Regions from separate parts of the Enterobacter sp. C3_dUdeg genome, predicted to be linked through region 2. Evidence: predicted binding sites of a transcription regulator. Region 2 holds the regulator's gene; the other holds the start of a gene.
What was found. The regulator LexA, encoded in region 2, represses DNA repair genes until DNA is damaged. The targets are predictions, from matches to a motif close to TNCTGTATGTACATACAGNA.
Positions count from the first base shown of each region.

Region 1: rmuC (DNA recombination protein RmuC) is a predicted target of LexA. The motif match lies at 3,793-3,812, and genes of this name have one in related genera.

Region 1 covers NZ_BAAKFX010000017.1:14,361-21,615, reverse strand. Annotated here, with positions in the region: gene metE (5-methyltetrahydropteroyltriglutamate--homocysteine S-methyltransferase) at 1-1,846, shown strand, start outside; gene AC27FC_RS22175 (dienelactone hydrolase family protein) at 1,893-2,699, opposite strand; gene udp (uridine phosphorylase) at 2,955-3,716, shown strand; gene rmuC (DNA recombination protein RmuC) at 3,856-5,313, shown strand; gene ubiE (bifunctional demethylmenaquinone methyltransferase/2-methoxy-6-polyprenyl-1,4-benzoquinol methylase UbiE) at 5,380-6,135, shown strand; gene ubiJ (ubiquinone biosynthesis protein UbiJ) at 6,149-6,754, shown strand; gene ubiB (ubiquinone biosynthesis regulatory protein kinase UbiB) at 6,751-7,255, shown strand, end outside.
Region 2 covers NZ_BAAKFX010000010.1:66,897-74,151, reverse strand. Annotated here, with positions in the region: gene plsB (glycerol-3-phosphate 1-O-acyltransferase PlsB) at 1-1,467, opposite strand, end outside; gene AC27FC_RS18675 (diacylglycerol kinase) at 1,622-1,990, shown strand; gene lexA (transcriptional repressor LexA) at 2,099-2,707, shown strand; gene dinF (MATE family efflux transporter DinF) at 2,771-4,108, shown strand; gene AC27FC_RS18660 (CsbD family protein) at 4,229-4,438, shown strand; gene zur (zinc uptake transcriptional repressor Zur) at 4,508-5,020, opposite strand; gene AC27FC_RS18650 (cupin domain-containing protein) at 5,135-5,623, shown strand; gene AC27FC_RS18645 (conjugal transfer protein TraF) at 5,796-7,106, shown strand; gene dusA (tRNA dihydrouridine(20/20a) synthase DusA) at 7,189-7,255, shown strand, end outside.

The sequences.
Region 1 (7,255 bases), on a different contig from region 2:
CTGGACGCAGCTTCTGGACGAAGTGGATGAAGCGCTGGCGCTGGGCCACCAGGTGAAGCCGGTGCTGCTCGGGCCGGTAACGTACCTGTGGCTGGGCAAAGTAAAGGGCGAGCCGTTTGACCGACTCAGCCTGCTGAAGGATATTCTGCCGGTCTACAAACAGGTACTGAGTGAGCTGGGCAAACGCGGCATTCAGTGGGTGCAAATCGACGAACCGGCGCTGGTGCTTGAGCTGCCGCAGGATTGGCTCGATGCCTTCAAACCGGCGTATGACGCGCTCACCGGTCAGGTAAAACTCCTGCTGACGACCTATTTTGAAGGCGTGACGCCGAACCTGAAGACCATTACCGCGCTGCCGGTCCAGGGCCTGCACGTTGACCTCGTACACGGTAAAGATGATGTGGCGGAGCTGCACAAGCGTTTGCCAGCGGACTGGCTGCTCTCTGCCGGGCTGATCAACGGCCGTAACGTCTGGCGCGCCGATCTCACCGAGAAATACGCGCAAATCAAAGACATCGTCGGCAAACGTGAGCTGTGGGTGGCCTCGTCCTGTTCGCTGCTGCACAGCCCGATCGATCTGAGCGTAGAGACCCGTCTGGATGCCGAGGTGAAAAGCTGGTTTGCTTTCGCCCTGCAAAAATGTGAAGAGCTGACGCTGCTGCGCGACGCGCTGAACAGCGGCGACACGGCGGCGATTACCGAATGGAGCGCGCCGACCCAGGCGCGCCGTCACTCGGCGCGCGTGCACAACCCGGCGGTGGAAAAACGCCTGGCGGCCATCACCGCCCGGGACAGCCAGCGGCAGAGCCCGTACGAGGTGCGCGCCGAAGCGCAGCGCGCCCGCTTCAATCTGCCCGCGTGGCCAACAACGACGATCGGTTCTTTCCCGCAAACTACGGAGATCCGCGGCCTGCGCCTGGACTTTAAAAAGGGCAATCTGGATGCGAATCACTACCGCACCGGCATCGCGGAACACATCAAGCAGGCGATTATCGAGCAGGAACGCCTGGGGCTGGACGTGCTGGTGCACGGCGAGGCCGAGCGTAACGACATGGTGGAATACTTCGGTGAGCACCTGGACGGCTTTGTCTTTACCCAGAACGGCTGGGTGCAGAGCTACGGCTCACGCTGCGTGAAGCCGCCGGTGGTTATCGGTGACGTCAGCCGCCCGGAAGCGATCACCGTGGAGTGGGCGAAGTATGCCCAGTCCCTGACCGACAAGCCGGTAAAAGGGATGCTCACCGGTCCGGTGACCATTCTCTGCTGGTCGTTCCCGCGTGAAGACGTGACTCGTGAAACCATTGCCAAACAGATCGCCCTGGCGCTGCGTGATGAGGTGGCGGATCTGGAAGCGGCAGGCATTGGCATTATTCAGATTGACGAACCGGCCCTGCGCGAAGGCTTGCCGCTGCGCCGCAGCGACTGGGATGCCTACCTGCAGTGGGGCGTGGAGGCGTTCCGCATCAACGCCGCGGTGGCGAAGGACGACACCCAGATCCACACCCACATGTGTTACTGCGAATTCAACGACATCATGGATTCGATTGCCGCGCTGGATGCCGACGTGATCACCATCGAGACCTCGCGTTCAGACATGGAGCTGCTGGAGTCGTTTGAAGAGTTCGACTACCCGAATGAAATCGGGCCGGGCGTGTACGACATTCACTCCCCGAACGTGCCGAGCGTGGAGTGGATTGAAGCCCTGCTGAAAAAAGCGGCCCAGCGCATTCCGGCAGAGCGCCTGTGGGTGAACCCGGACTGCGGACTGAAAACCCGCGGCTGGCCGGAGACGCGCGCGGCGCTGGCGAACATGGTGAAGGCGGCGCAAAACTTGCGTCAGGCTTGATGATGCGTAGGCCCGGTAAGGCATAGCCGCCACCGGGCTTTTTTTATTACGCTTTCTTACCGCCGTACTGGCTAAACCACGCCAGCATTCTTTGCCAGCCATCTTTGGCTGATTCTGCGTGATAGCTCGGACGATAATCGGCGTTAAACGCGTGCCCGGCATCCGGATACACCACGATCTCTGCCTTCGCATTGGCCGCACGGAGCGCATGGCGCATGGTCTCTACCGAATCCAGAGAAATACCGGTGTCCTGACCGCCGTAAAGCCCTAACACGGGGGCGTTTAGCTCCGTGGCGATATCGACGGGATGTTTCGGTGAATTCAGCGTTTTCTCACCCACCAGTTTGCCGTACCAGGCGACAGCGGCTTTGAGCTGCGGGTTATGCGCGGCATACAGCCAGCTAATGCGTCCACCCCAGCAGAAACCCGTGACCAGCAGACGATGCGGATCGCCGCCGTTGCGCGCCGCCCAGCTGGCGACGTGGTCGAGATCGGCCAGCACCTGCGCGTCCGGGACTTTGCTCACCAGGTTGCTGAGCAGTGTTGGAATATCGCTGTAGTCGTTCGGATCGCCCTGACGGAAGTAGAGCTCTGGCGCAACGGCCAGATACCCTTCCAGCGCCAGTCGGCGGCAGAGGTCGCGAATGTGTTCGTGAACACCAAATATCTCCTGAATCACAATCACGATGGGCAGCGGACCGTCTGCTGATTTTGGCCGTGCGTGATAAGCAGGCATATTCTCCCCCTGCGAGGGAATGGAGGTCTCGCCCGCGGTAATTGCCGCTTCTGGCGTCGACACGATGGTTGAAGCATGTGGGGCCGCAGCAGGTGCAAAACCGGTTTTTTCAGTCATGGCATTCTCCGTACCAATGAGTTAGCGCAAAGGTAAATATAGACACCAGGTTAACAACTCACAGTGCCTTAAACGGTCTATCTTTTGTGCAGCACCTGGCGTTATAACTTGTTAATGTGATGTGAATCACTTTTTTATGGAAATTCAATGTAATAATTTTCATTCATGGTGAGGTGTGTCACGAAAATATGCTTACTGCTTCTGTAAAGTACCGTTTTACTTCTTCTGACTAACCGACCCACAGAGGAGTCACCTATGTCTAAGTCTGATGTTTTTCATCTCGGCCTCACCAAAAACGATTTACAAGGGGCTACGCTCGCTATCGTCCCTGGCGATCCTGAGCGTGTGGAAAAGATCGCCGCGCTGATGGATAAGCCGGTCAAGCTGGCTGCCCATCGTGAGTTCACCACCTGGCGCGCAGAGCTGGATGGCAAAGCGGTGATCGTGTGCTCTACCGGTATCGGTGGTCCGTCTACGTCTATTGCTGTTGAAGAGCTGGCACAGCTGGGCATCCGTACTTTCCTGCGTATCGGCACCACCGGCGCTATCCAGCCGCACATCAACGTCGGCGACGTGCTGGTCACGACCGCGTCCGTTCGTCTGGACGGCGCAAGCCTGCACTTTGCACCGATGGAATTCCCGGCAGTGGCTGATTTCGAATGCACCACCGCGCTGGTTGAAGCCGCGAAATCCGTGGGCGCAACCACCCACGTGGGCGTCACCGCCTCTTCCGACACCTTCTACCCGGGCCAGGAGCGTTACGACACCTTCTCAGGCCGCGTGGTTAGCCGTTTCAAAGGCTCAATGGAAGAGTGGCAGTCCATGGGCGTGATGAACTACGAAATGGAATCCGCAACGCTGCTGACCATGTGCGCAAGCCAGGGTCTGCGTGCCGGTATGGTGGCGGGCGTGATCGTCAACCGCACCCAGCAGGAGATCCCGAACGCCGAAACCATGAAGCAGACCGAAAGTCATGCAGTGAAAATCGTGGTGGAAGCAGCGCGTCGCCTGATCTAATCCTCTCTTCTGAAATCAAAGGCCGACGCGTTCGGCCTTTATTTTTTGCGTAGCGCCTCGCAGGAAAACCCTTTCAAACTGGACGTTTATACAGCACAATTCTATTTTGTGCGGGTAATACGTTGATGCAGGGGGCATTGTGGATATCTCAATCCTGATTTACGCGGTGATTGCGCTGGTGGGCTTAGGGGTTGGCTGGCTAATTTCCAGCTACCAGCATGCACAGCAGAAGGCCGACCAGCTGGCCGAGCGAGAAGAGATGGTCGCCGATTTAAGCGCGACAAAACAGCAGCTTGCTTTGAGCGAACACTGGCGCGACGAGTGCGAACTGCTCAACAACGAGCTGCGTAACCTGCGAGACATTAACACCTCGCTGGAGGCCGATCTCCGCGAAGTCACTACCCGCCTTGAATCCACCCAGCTGCATGCGGAAGACAAAATCCGCCAGATGATCAACAGCGAGCAGCGCCTCAGCGAACAGTTTGAGAACCTCGCCAACCGAATTTTTGAGCACAGCAACCGCCGCGTTGACGAACAGAACCGCCAGAGCCTGAACAGCCTGCTGACGCCGCTGCGCGAACAGCTGGACGGTTTTCGCCGTCAGGTGCAGGACAGCTTTGGTCAGGAAGCCCGCGAGCGACACACGCTGGCGCATGAGATTCGCAATCTTCAGCAGCTGAATGCGCAAATGGCGCAGGAAGCGGTCAACCTGACCCGCGCGCTGAAAGGGGATAACAAAACCCAGGGCAACTGGGGAGAAGTGGTGCTGACCCGCGTGCTTGAGGCCTCTGGTCTGCGCGAAGGATACGAGTACGAAACGCAGGTGAGTATCGAAAACGATGCCCGCTCGCGTATGCAGCCGGATGTCATCGTGCGGCTGCCGCAGGGTAAAGATGTGGTGATTGACGCCAAAATGACGCTGGTGGCGTATGAACGCTACTTTAATGCGGACGATGACTACACCCGCGAGTCTGCGCTGCAGGAGCACATTGCCTCCGTACGTAATCATATTCGCCTGCTTGGCAGAAAAGACTACCAGCAGCTGCCGGGTTTGCGCTCGCTGGACTATGTTCTGATGTTCATCCCGGTAGAACCCGCGTTCCTGCTGGCACTCGACAGACAGCCTGAACTTATCACCGAAGCGCTCAAAAATAACATTATGCTGGTCAGCCCCACCACGCTGCTGGTGGCGTTACGCACCATTGCGAACCTGTGGCGCTATGAGCACCAGAGCCGCAACGCGCAGCAGATTGCCGATCGTGCCAGCAAGCTGTACGACAAAATGCGCCTCTTCGTGGACGACATGTCTTCAGTCGGGCAGAGCCTGGATCGTGCGCAGGATAACTACCGCCAGGCGATGAAAAAACTCGCCTCCGGACGCGGCAATCTGCTGGCACAGGCTGAATCATTCCGCAGCCTGGGGGTTGAGGTTAAACGCGAGATTAATCCGGAATTGGTCGAACAGGCCACCGCCCAGGACGACGAATTTCGCCTGCGAGAAGGTGCGAACGAACAAAAGACAAACAGTGAAGACACCACGTTAGCGGCGGATTTGTCACCAGACGAGACTCCTGCGCGTTTCATTCACGGTGGTTGAAACGTAGGGCAAACGCGCCCAATCTGTTACACTTCACGAACATTTTACTGATAAGCAGGCTCTGAGATGGCTGACGATTCACAAGACACAACGCACTTTGGCTTTCAGACTGTCGCCAAAGCGCAGAAAGCTGACATGGTGGCCCACGTATTTCATTCCGTGGCGGCGAAGTACGATGTGATGAATGACCTGATGTCGTTCGGCATTCATCGCTTGTGGAAGCGCTTCACCATTGACTGCAGCGGCGTACGTCGTGGACAAACGGTGCTGGATTTAGCCGGCGGCACGGGCGATTTAACCGCCAAATTCTCCCGTCTGGTGGGCGAAACCGGTCGCGTAGTTCTCGCCGATATTAATGACTCCATGCTGAAAATGGGACGCGAAAAGCTGCGTAACATCGGCGTGGTGGGGAATGTGGAGTATGTGCAGGCAAACGCCGAAGCGCTGCCATTCCCGGACAATACCTTTGACTGCATCACGATCTCTTTCGGTCTGCGTAACGTGACCGATAAAGAAAAAGCGCTGCGCTCTATGTACCGCGTGCTGAAGCCGGGTGGACGTCTGCTGGTGCTCGAGTTCTCTAAACCGATCATTGAGCCGCTGAGCAAAGCCTACGACGCCTATTCCTTCCACGTGCTGCCGCGTATTGGTGAGCTGGTGGCTAACGACGCTGAAAGCTACCGCTATCTGGCGGAGTCTATCCGTATGCACCCGGATCAGGACACATTAAAAGCCATGATGCAGGACGCGGAATTTGAGAACGTTGAATATTTCAACCTGACGGCCGGTGTCGTCGCGCTGCATCGCGGTTACAAATTCTGAGTGGAGGTGTCCCGTGCCCTTTAAACCCTTAGTCTCCGCAGGCGTCGAGAATGTACTGAACGCTTTTCTGTATCGCGCCCCGGCGCTGAAAGCTGCACGTCAGCGGCTTAACGGGAAGGTATTACGCATTGTTTTAAAAGAGTTATCGACGCCGCTTGTGCTGGTATTCAGCGAACGTCAGCTTGACGTTCTGGGGGCGTGGGAAGGTGAGGCCGACTGCTCGGTCATCACGCACATGAGCGTGCTGCCAAAACTGCGTGATCGCCAGCAGTTAACGGCGCTTATCCGCAGCGGTGAGCTGGAAGTGGAGGGCGACATTCAGGTCGTGCAGAACTTCGTTGCGCTCACCGATCTGGCGGAGTTCGATCCGGCGGAGCTGCTCGCGCCTTTTATCGGCGACATTGCCGCCGAAGGTATCGGGAAAGTCCTTCATGGTGGCGCCTCCTTTGTGCGTAAAAGCCTTCAGCGCCAGCAACGCTATGCGGCGGAAGTGCTGACTGAGGAGTGGCGAATGGCGCCCGGGCCACTGGAAGTTGCATGGTTTGCGGAAGAGACCGCTGCTGTTGAACGTGCAGTTGATGCGTTAACCAAACGGCTGGAAAAACTGGAGGGCAAATGACGCCTGGTGAAATTCGGCGCCTCTATTTTATTATTCGCACCTTTTTGAGCTACGGGCTCGACGAGCTTATCCCCAAAATGCGTATCACGCTGCCGCTTCGTATCTGGCGGCGGATGCTCTTCTGGATGCCCAATCGCCATAAAGGTCAACCGCTGGGTGAGCGTCTGCGCCTGGCGCTGCAGGAGCTCGGCCCGGTTTGGATTAAATTCGGGCAGATGCTGTCGACTCGCCGCGATCTCTTCCCGCCTCTGATTGCCGATGAGCTCGCGATGCTGCAGGATCGCGTTGCACCGTTTGACGGCGCGCGCGCGAAAAAGCAAATTGAAGAGGCGATGGGAAATGTCCCCGTCGAGACCTGGTTTGACGATTTCGATATTAAGCCACTGGCATCGGCCTCTATCGCGCAGGTGCACACCGCGCGTCTGAAAGAAAACGGCAAAGAAGTCGTTATTAAAGTCATTCGTCCGGACATCCTGCCAGTCATCAAAGCGGACATGAAGC
Region 2 (7,255 bases):
GGACTCGCGCCACTCGGGAACGTGATGGTTCAGATACGTCATCAGCGGCATGGGTTCGCCGAAGTTCACGTAGCCCTGACCGAGGTTGCGTAGCTTGCTCAAACCGCGCAGCATCTGCGGCAGGCTCTCTTTCTCTTTGGTCGCACCGCGCAGCTCTTTGGCGTACGTGCCCACTTCCATCACGTGCTCATAGCCAATGTAGATTGGCACCAGCGTGATTGGACGGGTTCCTCCGCGCAGCATCGCCTGAATGGTCATCGACAGCGTGCCGGTCTTCGGATCGAGCAGACGTCCGGTACGGGAACGACCGCCTTCCACGAAGTACTCCACGGAATAGCCGCGGCTGAACAGCTCGCCCAGATACTCGCGGAACACGGTGGAGTAGAGCTTGTTGCCCTTGAAGGTGCGACGGATAAAGAACGCGCCCAGGCGGCGGAAAATCGGACCTGCTGGCCAGAAATTCAGGTTGATACCGGCAGCAATGTGCGGCGGTACCAGCCCCTGGTGATAGAGCACGTAGGAAAGAAGCAGGTAGTCCATGTGGCTGCGGTGGCAGGGAACATAGACAATCTCATGGCCATCGTGCGCCAGCTGACGCACACGTTCAGCATTATGAACGTTGATGCCCTGATACAGGCGGTTCCAGGTAAAGCCGAGAATACGATCGGACAGGCGAATCATCTCGTAAGAGAAGTTCGCTGCAATCTCTTCCATCAGCGCAATGGCGTTCTGCTGGGCTTTCTCATGCGATATTTTCTTGCTGCGCGCTTCGTCTTCAACGGCGCGGGCAATCGCTTTGGAGGCCAGCAGCTTGTTGAACAGATCCTGACGCGCCGGGAGACGCGGTCCTACGGCAGCGAGGCGCTGGCGGGCGAAGTGCATACGCGCCACGCGCGCCAGTTTTTGCGCGATGATCTTGTCGGTACCGTGCTCGTCCGCCATACGACGCAGCGAAACGGAAGGGGAGAAACGCACAAAGCTGTCGCGTCCCAGCCAGGAGACCGCGAAGAACTTCTGGATGCCGTTAAGCATGCGCAGCGGCGGATTCTCTTCACCTTTTTCACGGCCCGGACGACGACCAAACATCACCGATACCGGCACCATCTGCACATCCAGATCGGGGTTGCTGCGGTGCAGGTCAAGATAGTCGTGGAACAGCTTGATGGACTCTTCTTTTGGCGTGTAGTAGGTAAACACGCGCGGTCCACCGTGAATGAACACGTAGCGCGGCAGCAGCGTACCGTCAACTTCAAGCGGTTCAAGCGGGTCCGGTAAGTCATGCGCCAGACACTGGGCGCGAAGCGTCAGTAAGTCTGCCTTCGAGTTATAAGGCAAAACGTACATAATAGGACGCGAGGTATCGAGCCCCAATTCCAGCGCGGGTTCTGCTGGGATAGACTTGCTTTTTACCAGGATGCTTAATGGTAAATTAAGTAATTTGTAGTAAATTCGTGGCCAGCCGGACATAAACGATGTAAAGCCTCTGGTTAATAATGCAATTGCGGCGCAAGGATAACAGAAAGCGCGCAAAATTTCTGTTGTTACCCGTCATACTTCAGGCTGTAGCGAAACGCGCTACAGTTCCTGTTACTGACGCTTTTTTTCATAAAAGGTTCTTTTAATGGCCAATAATACCACTGGGTTAACGCGTATCATCAAAGCCGCCGGCTATTCATGGAAAGGTTTCCGTGCCGCGTGGATCAACGAAGCCGCCTTTCGCCAGGAGGGCGTCGCCGCTATCATCGCGGTGATCATCGCCTGTTTCCTTGATGTTGATGCTATTACCCGCGTACTTCTAATCGGTTCCGTGCTTCTGGTGATGATAGTGGAAATTCTTAATAGCGCTATTGAAGCCGTTGTTGATCGCATTGGTTCAGATTTCCACGAGCTTTCTGGCCGCGCAAAAGACATGGGCTCTGCTGCCGTGTTGCTGGCGATTATCACTGCCGTTATCACCTGGGTCACGCTGCTTTGGTCACATTTCCGATGAGCCTCGAGGAATAATTAAGTCCCTGGTTTTTTGTGCAGTTTTTGGTTCCAAAATCGCCTTTGACTGTATATACTCACAGCATAACTGTATATACACCCAGGGGGCGGAATGAAAGCGTTAACGACCAGGCAGCAAGAGGTGTTTGATCTCATCCGGGATCATATCGGCCAGACGGGTATGCCACCCACGCGTGCGGAAATCGCGCAGCGTCTGGGCTTCCGTTCTCCGAATGCTGCCGAAGAACACCTGAAAGCGCTGGCGCGTAAAGGCGTGATTGAGATTGTTTCAGGCGCGTCACGCGGTATCCGCCTGCTGGTGGAAGAAGAGACGGGCATTCCGCTGATAGGCCGTGTTGCCGCCGGTGAGCCTTTACTGGCACAGCAACATATTGAAGGCCACTACCAGGTCGATCCTGGCATGTTCAAACCGAGCGCAGATTTCCTGCTGCGCGTTAGCGGTATGTCGATGAAAGACATCGGTATTCTTGATGGCGATCTGCTTGCGGTGCACAAAACGCAGGATGTGCGTAACGGCCAGGTAGTTGTCGCGCGCATTGATGATGAAGTTACCGTCAAGCGTCTGAAAAAACAGGGTAACACCGTTCAGCTGCTGCCTGAAAACAACGAGTTCTCCCCGATTGTGGTCGATCTCCGCGAACACAACTTCTCTATCGAAGGACTGGCGGTTGGGGTCATTCGCAACGGTGAATGGCTGTAATCTCTTCCTGACAGGCTATGGCGCCGCTGTAGCCTGCTTCATTCTCCACTCCCGGTATTTTTCATGTCACTGCTGACGGAATCAGATAAGGCATTGTGGCGTCTCGCTCTGCCGATGATTTTTTCCAATATCACCGTGCCCTTGCTGGGGCTGGTCGATACTGCCGTTATTGGTCATCTTGATTCGCCTGTTTATCTTGGCGGCGTGGCGATTGGCGCAACGGCAACCAGCTTCCTGTTTATGCTGCTGCTCTTTTTGCGCATGAGCACCACCGGACTCACGGCACAGGCTTATGGTGCAAAAGATCCGCTGCGTCTGGCGCGCGCGCTGGTCCAGCCGCTGATCCTTGCGCTTGGCGCGGGAGTGTTAATCGTTTTATTACGTACGCCCCTGATCGACCTTGCGCTCCATGTTGTTGGCGGCAGCGAGGCGGTACTGGCGCAGGCGCGACGTTTCCTTGAAATTCGCTGGCTCAGCGCGCCCGCCTCGCTGGCAAACCTGGTTCTGCTGGGGTGGCTACTGGGCGTTCAGTACGCCCGTGCGCCAGTGATTTTGCTGGTGGTAGGCAACCTTCTCAACATTGTGCTGGATGTCTGGCTGGTAATGGGCCTGAATATGAACGTGCAGGGCGCGGCGCTGGCGACGGCGATTGCCGAATACGGAACCTTGATTATCGGTCTGTGGATGGTCTGGCGCGTGCTGGCGATGCGCGGGATCTCCCTGGCGCTGCTCAAAACCGCATGGCGCGGCAATATCCGTAGGCTGCTGGCGCTCAATCGTGACATCATGCTGCGCTCGCTGCTGCTTCAGCTCTGCTTCGGCGCGCTGACGGTTTTCGGGGTCCGACTGGGGCCAGAAATCGTCGCGGTCAACGCGGTATTGATGACGCTGCTGACCTTTACCGCCTACGCGCTGGACGGATTTGCCTATGCGGTAGAAGCGCATTCCGGGCAGGCGTACGGGGCGCGCGAAAGCGAGCAGCTTAGGGACGTCTGGCGGGCAGCCTGCCGCCAGTCTGGGCTGGTGGCGCTGGCGTTTGGCCTGGTTTACGCCTGCTTTGGTGAGCAAATTGTCGCGTTGCTTACGTCTCTTCCTGCGCTGCGCGAGCTGGCGAGTCACTATCTCATCTGGCAAGTCATCTTACCGGTGGTCGGCGTCTGGTGTTATCTGCTGGACGGCATGTTCATTGGTGCGACGCGCGGAGCGGAAATGCGTAACAGCATGGCGGTCGCGGCGGCCGGGTTTGGTCTGACGCTGCTGACGCTTCCCTGGCTGGGTAATCACGGTTTGTGGCTGGCCCTGGCCGTTTTCCTCTCGCTGCGAGGGATATCGCTGGCTTTTATCTGGCACCGCCACTGGCAAAACGATACCTGGTTCCCTTCACGTCACGATATATCGTGACGGTTAAAGATTCCGAATATGAAATCAACTGCCGAATCCTTAACTACAATAATTATCACGTCCAGCAGAAAAGAACGTAACGGACGTTACGACCCGACGCTTAACTAAGAGGACACGATGATGAATAAAGACGAAATCGGCGGCAACTGGAAGCAGTTCAAAGGTAAAGCGAAAGAACAGTGGGGTAAGCTGACCGATGACGATATGACCGTCATTGAAGGTAAACGCGATCAGCTTGTCGGTAAAATCCAGGAGCGTTACGGCTACGCGAAAGACCAGGCGGAAAGAGAAGTGGGCGACTGGGAAAAACGCAACGACTACCGCTGGTAACCGGGCTATACCCGCAAGTACAAGGAAGTACACCCTGAGGGCGGCCATGAGCCGCCTTTTCTTTTGCCGTTAACGCGGTTTTTTCTTCACAAGAATAGAGTGGTCGTGCTGACACGCGTCCTGATGACGGCAGGCTTCCACTTCCACGCAGGCAGAGCACAGTCCGTGCGCTTCAATCACGTTATGACGCAGGGCAAAACCCATTTTCGCCGCCAGCGTATGCATAATATCTTCCACGCCTTCCGCAGCCTCTTCTTTCACCACGCCGCAGCGGTCGCAGATAAACATCGCCGATGTATGGGTGGGCTGATCGAACAGATGGCACAACACATAGCTGTTTGTGGACTCAACTTTGTGCACGAATCCTTGTACCAGCAGGAAATCCAGGGCGCGATACACGGTCGGAGGTTTCGCCTGCGGCTCGCTTTCGCGGAGCAGGTCCAGCAGATCGTAGGCGCTGATAGCACCCTGCTGCAGGCTCATCAGACGTAAGACTTCAAGGCGCTGCGGAGTCAGGCGCACATTGCGTTGCGAACACAGCTTTTCGGCCTGCGCTAACAGCTCTTTTGTGGACTTATCCATTTAGCACCCCGGATGTTATAGGACGGAAACCCCTACTTTATCATGTTCTGGTAAAAACGCCGAGATCCGCCAGTCTGTGCTATACCTGACCCATTGCAAACCGGGAAATAAACAATGAAAAAACCTGACTGTATTCGACACTGGCGCGACGTTGAAGGCGCGGATGATTCGACCTATCCAGATAGCGATGAGCGTTTTTCTATCGGCGCCCCGTTGGCTCGCAAGCTTGGGCTCGGGCGCATTGGTATCCATCACGAGCGTTTACCGCCCGGGCGCAGGACGTCCTATCCGCACGCGGAAAGCGATGAAGAAGAGTTCGTTTATGTGCTCGAAGGTCATCCAGAAGCGTGGATCAATGGCTATTTATGGAAACTTGAACCGGGCGACAGCGTGGGGTTTCCTGCCGGAACCGGTATCTGCCACACCTTTATCAACAACACGGACGAAGAGGTGCGGTTACTGGTCGTTGGCGAGGCCAACAAAAAGCACAACCGCATCTACTATCCGCTCAACCCCGTGTATGCCGCTACCCGTGAGGATCGCTGGGTAGACCACCCGCCCCAGTTTTTTGGACCGCATGATGGAAAACCTGGGAAAAAATAATTTCCTCTTCTATAAATATTGAGGGCCGTCACAAAATATAACAGGCCGTAAGGGAGTTTTACTTAGGGATAGAAATAGCGGGTCTTTTACTACTTATTCACAGCAATAGTTCGTTCCTGTTTGGGTGATAACAGACAGGGGTTATTTCATAACAGACTATAACGGGCATACTGTGAAAAAAAATTTTAAATTTTCGGTGGTTAGTATCGCTGTTTCCTTGTTTATGGCAAATCAGGCGGGAGCAGCCAATACCTGGACAGAATCACGTAGCGACGCAATGGGTGGCACTGGCGTTGCCTCCGGGAGCTATGGTAGCGGGGCGTTAATCAACCCCGCGTTGCTGGCAAAGGCAAAACCGGACGATGATGTGACGGTCATTTTGCCGTCCGTTGGCGTACAGGTGACGGATGAGGACAATCTTCAGGACGAGATTGATACCATCAACGACAAAATCAATCACTATAAGGATGTGGTTGATGACCTCACGCCAAGGGAGATCATCACCAATCCGTTAGGTTCCATTAATCAATTCCAGGGCGCGGCCAAAGATCTGGCCGATGAGCTGGACTATCTCAAGGGTAAAACCGCACGCGCGACGGCAGGTGCTGGGCTTGCCGTGAGTATCCCTAACGATGTGCTTTCCGTGGCCTTTATGGCGAAAGGCTACGCCCATGGGCGGGTGAGTTCGTCTATCGATCAGCAAGATATTGATTATCTGCGCGGTATTCAACAAAGCAAGGTGGTGGCTGCCGGTGTTGCCCTGGACGCTGCGCTGAACGGCACGGATCAAATCACTAAAAATCTCAACTCAACGGCGTCTGGCCGGGCAGCGATTGTGTCCGACTATGGTGTTGCCGTTGCCCGTCAGTTTGACCTCGGCGGTGTCCCTGTTTCCGTGGGCGTGACGCCAAAGCTGCAAAAAACCTGGGTCTATAACTACACCACGTCAATCTACGATTACGACAGTAACAAGTGGAACGACAGCCGCTACCGCACGGACGACACGGGCTTTAACGTCGATGCCGGTATCGCGGCTGATTTCGGCGAACACTGGACGGTTGGCGTGAGCGGTCAAAACCTGATGTCGCGCGATATCGACACCAAAGATATCCGTATCCGCAACGGCCGGACGGGAGAAGTGGTGAGCTACAAAGACACCTACCAGATCCGTCCGCTGGTGACCGCCGGCGCCGCCTGGCATAACGACCTGGTGACGCTGACCGCCGATGGCGATCTGACGGAAACCAAAGGCTTCAAGAGCGAAGATACGTCGCAGTACGTGGGCGTCGGTGCTGAGGTTACGCCGCTCAGCTGGCTGGCGGTGCGTGCGGGCTATCGCGCGGACGTGAAGGGTAACGACAGCAATGTCTTTACCGGCGGTGTCGGCTTCGCGCCGTTCAGTACCGTTCATGTTGACCTGATGGGCCTGTACGGCGAGGACGAAACCTGGGGCGCCGGGGCTCAGCTGAGCATGACGTTCTAAAGTCCACCGGAGGCGCTGCGCCTCCGGCTTTTCTTTGTGCTATAGTAGCGCCCCTTTTCCACCAGATGCTTAAAACTTCGCCATGTCGTCAGAATTACAGACCGCTTTCCCTGCACACCGTTTCTCCATTGCGCCGATGCTCGACTGGA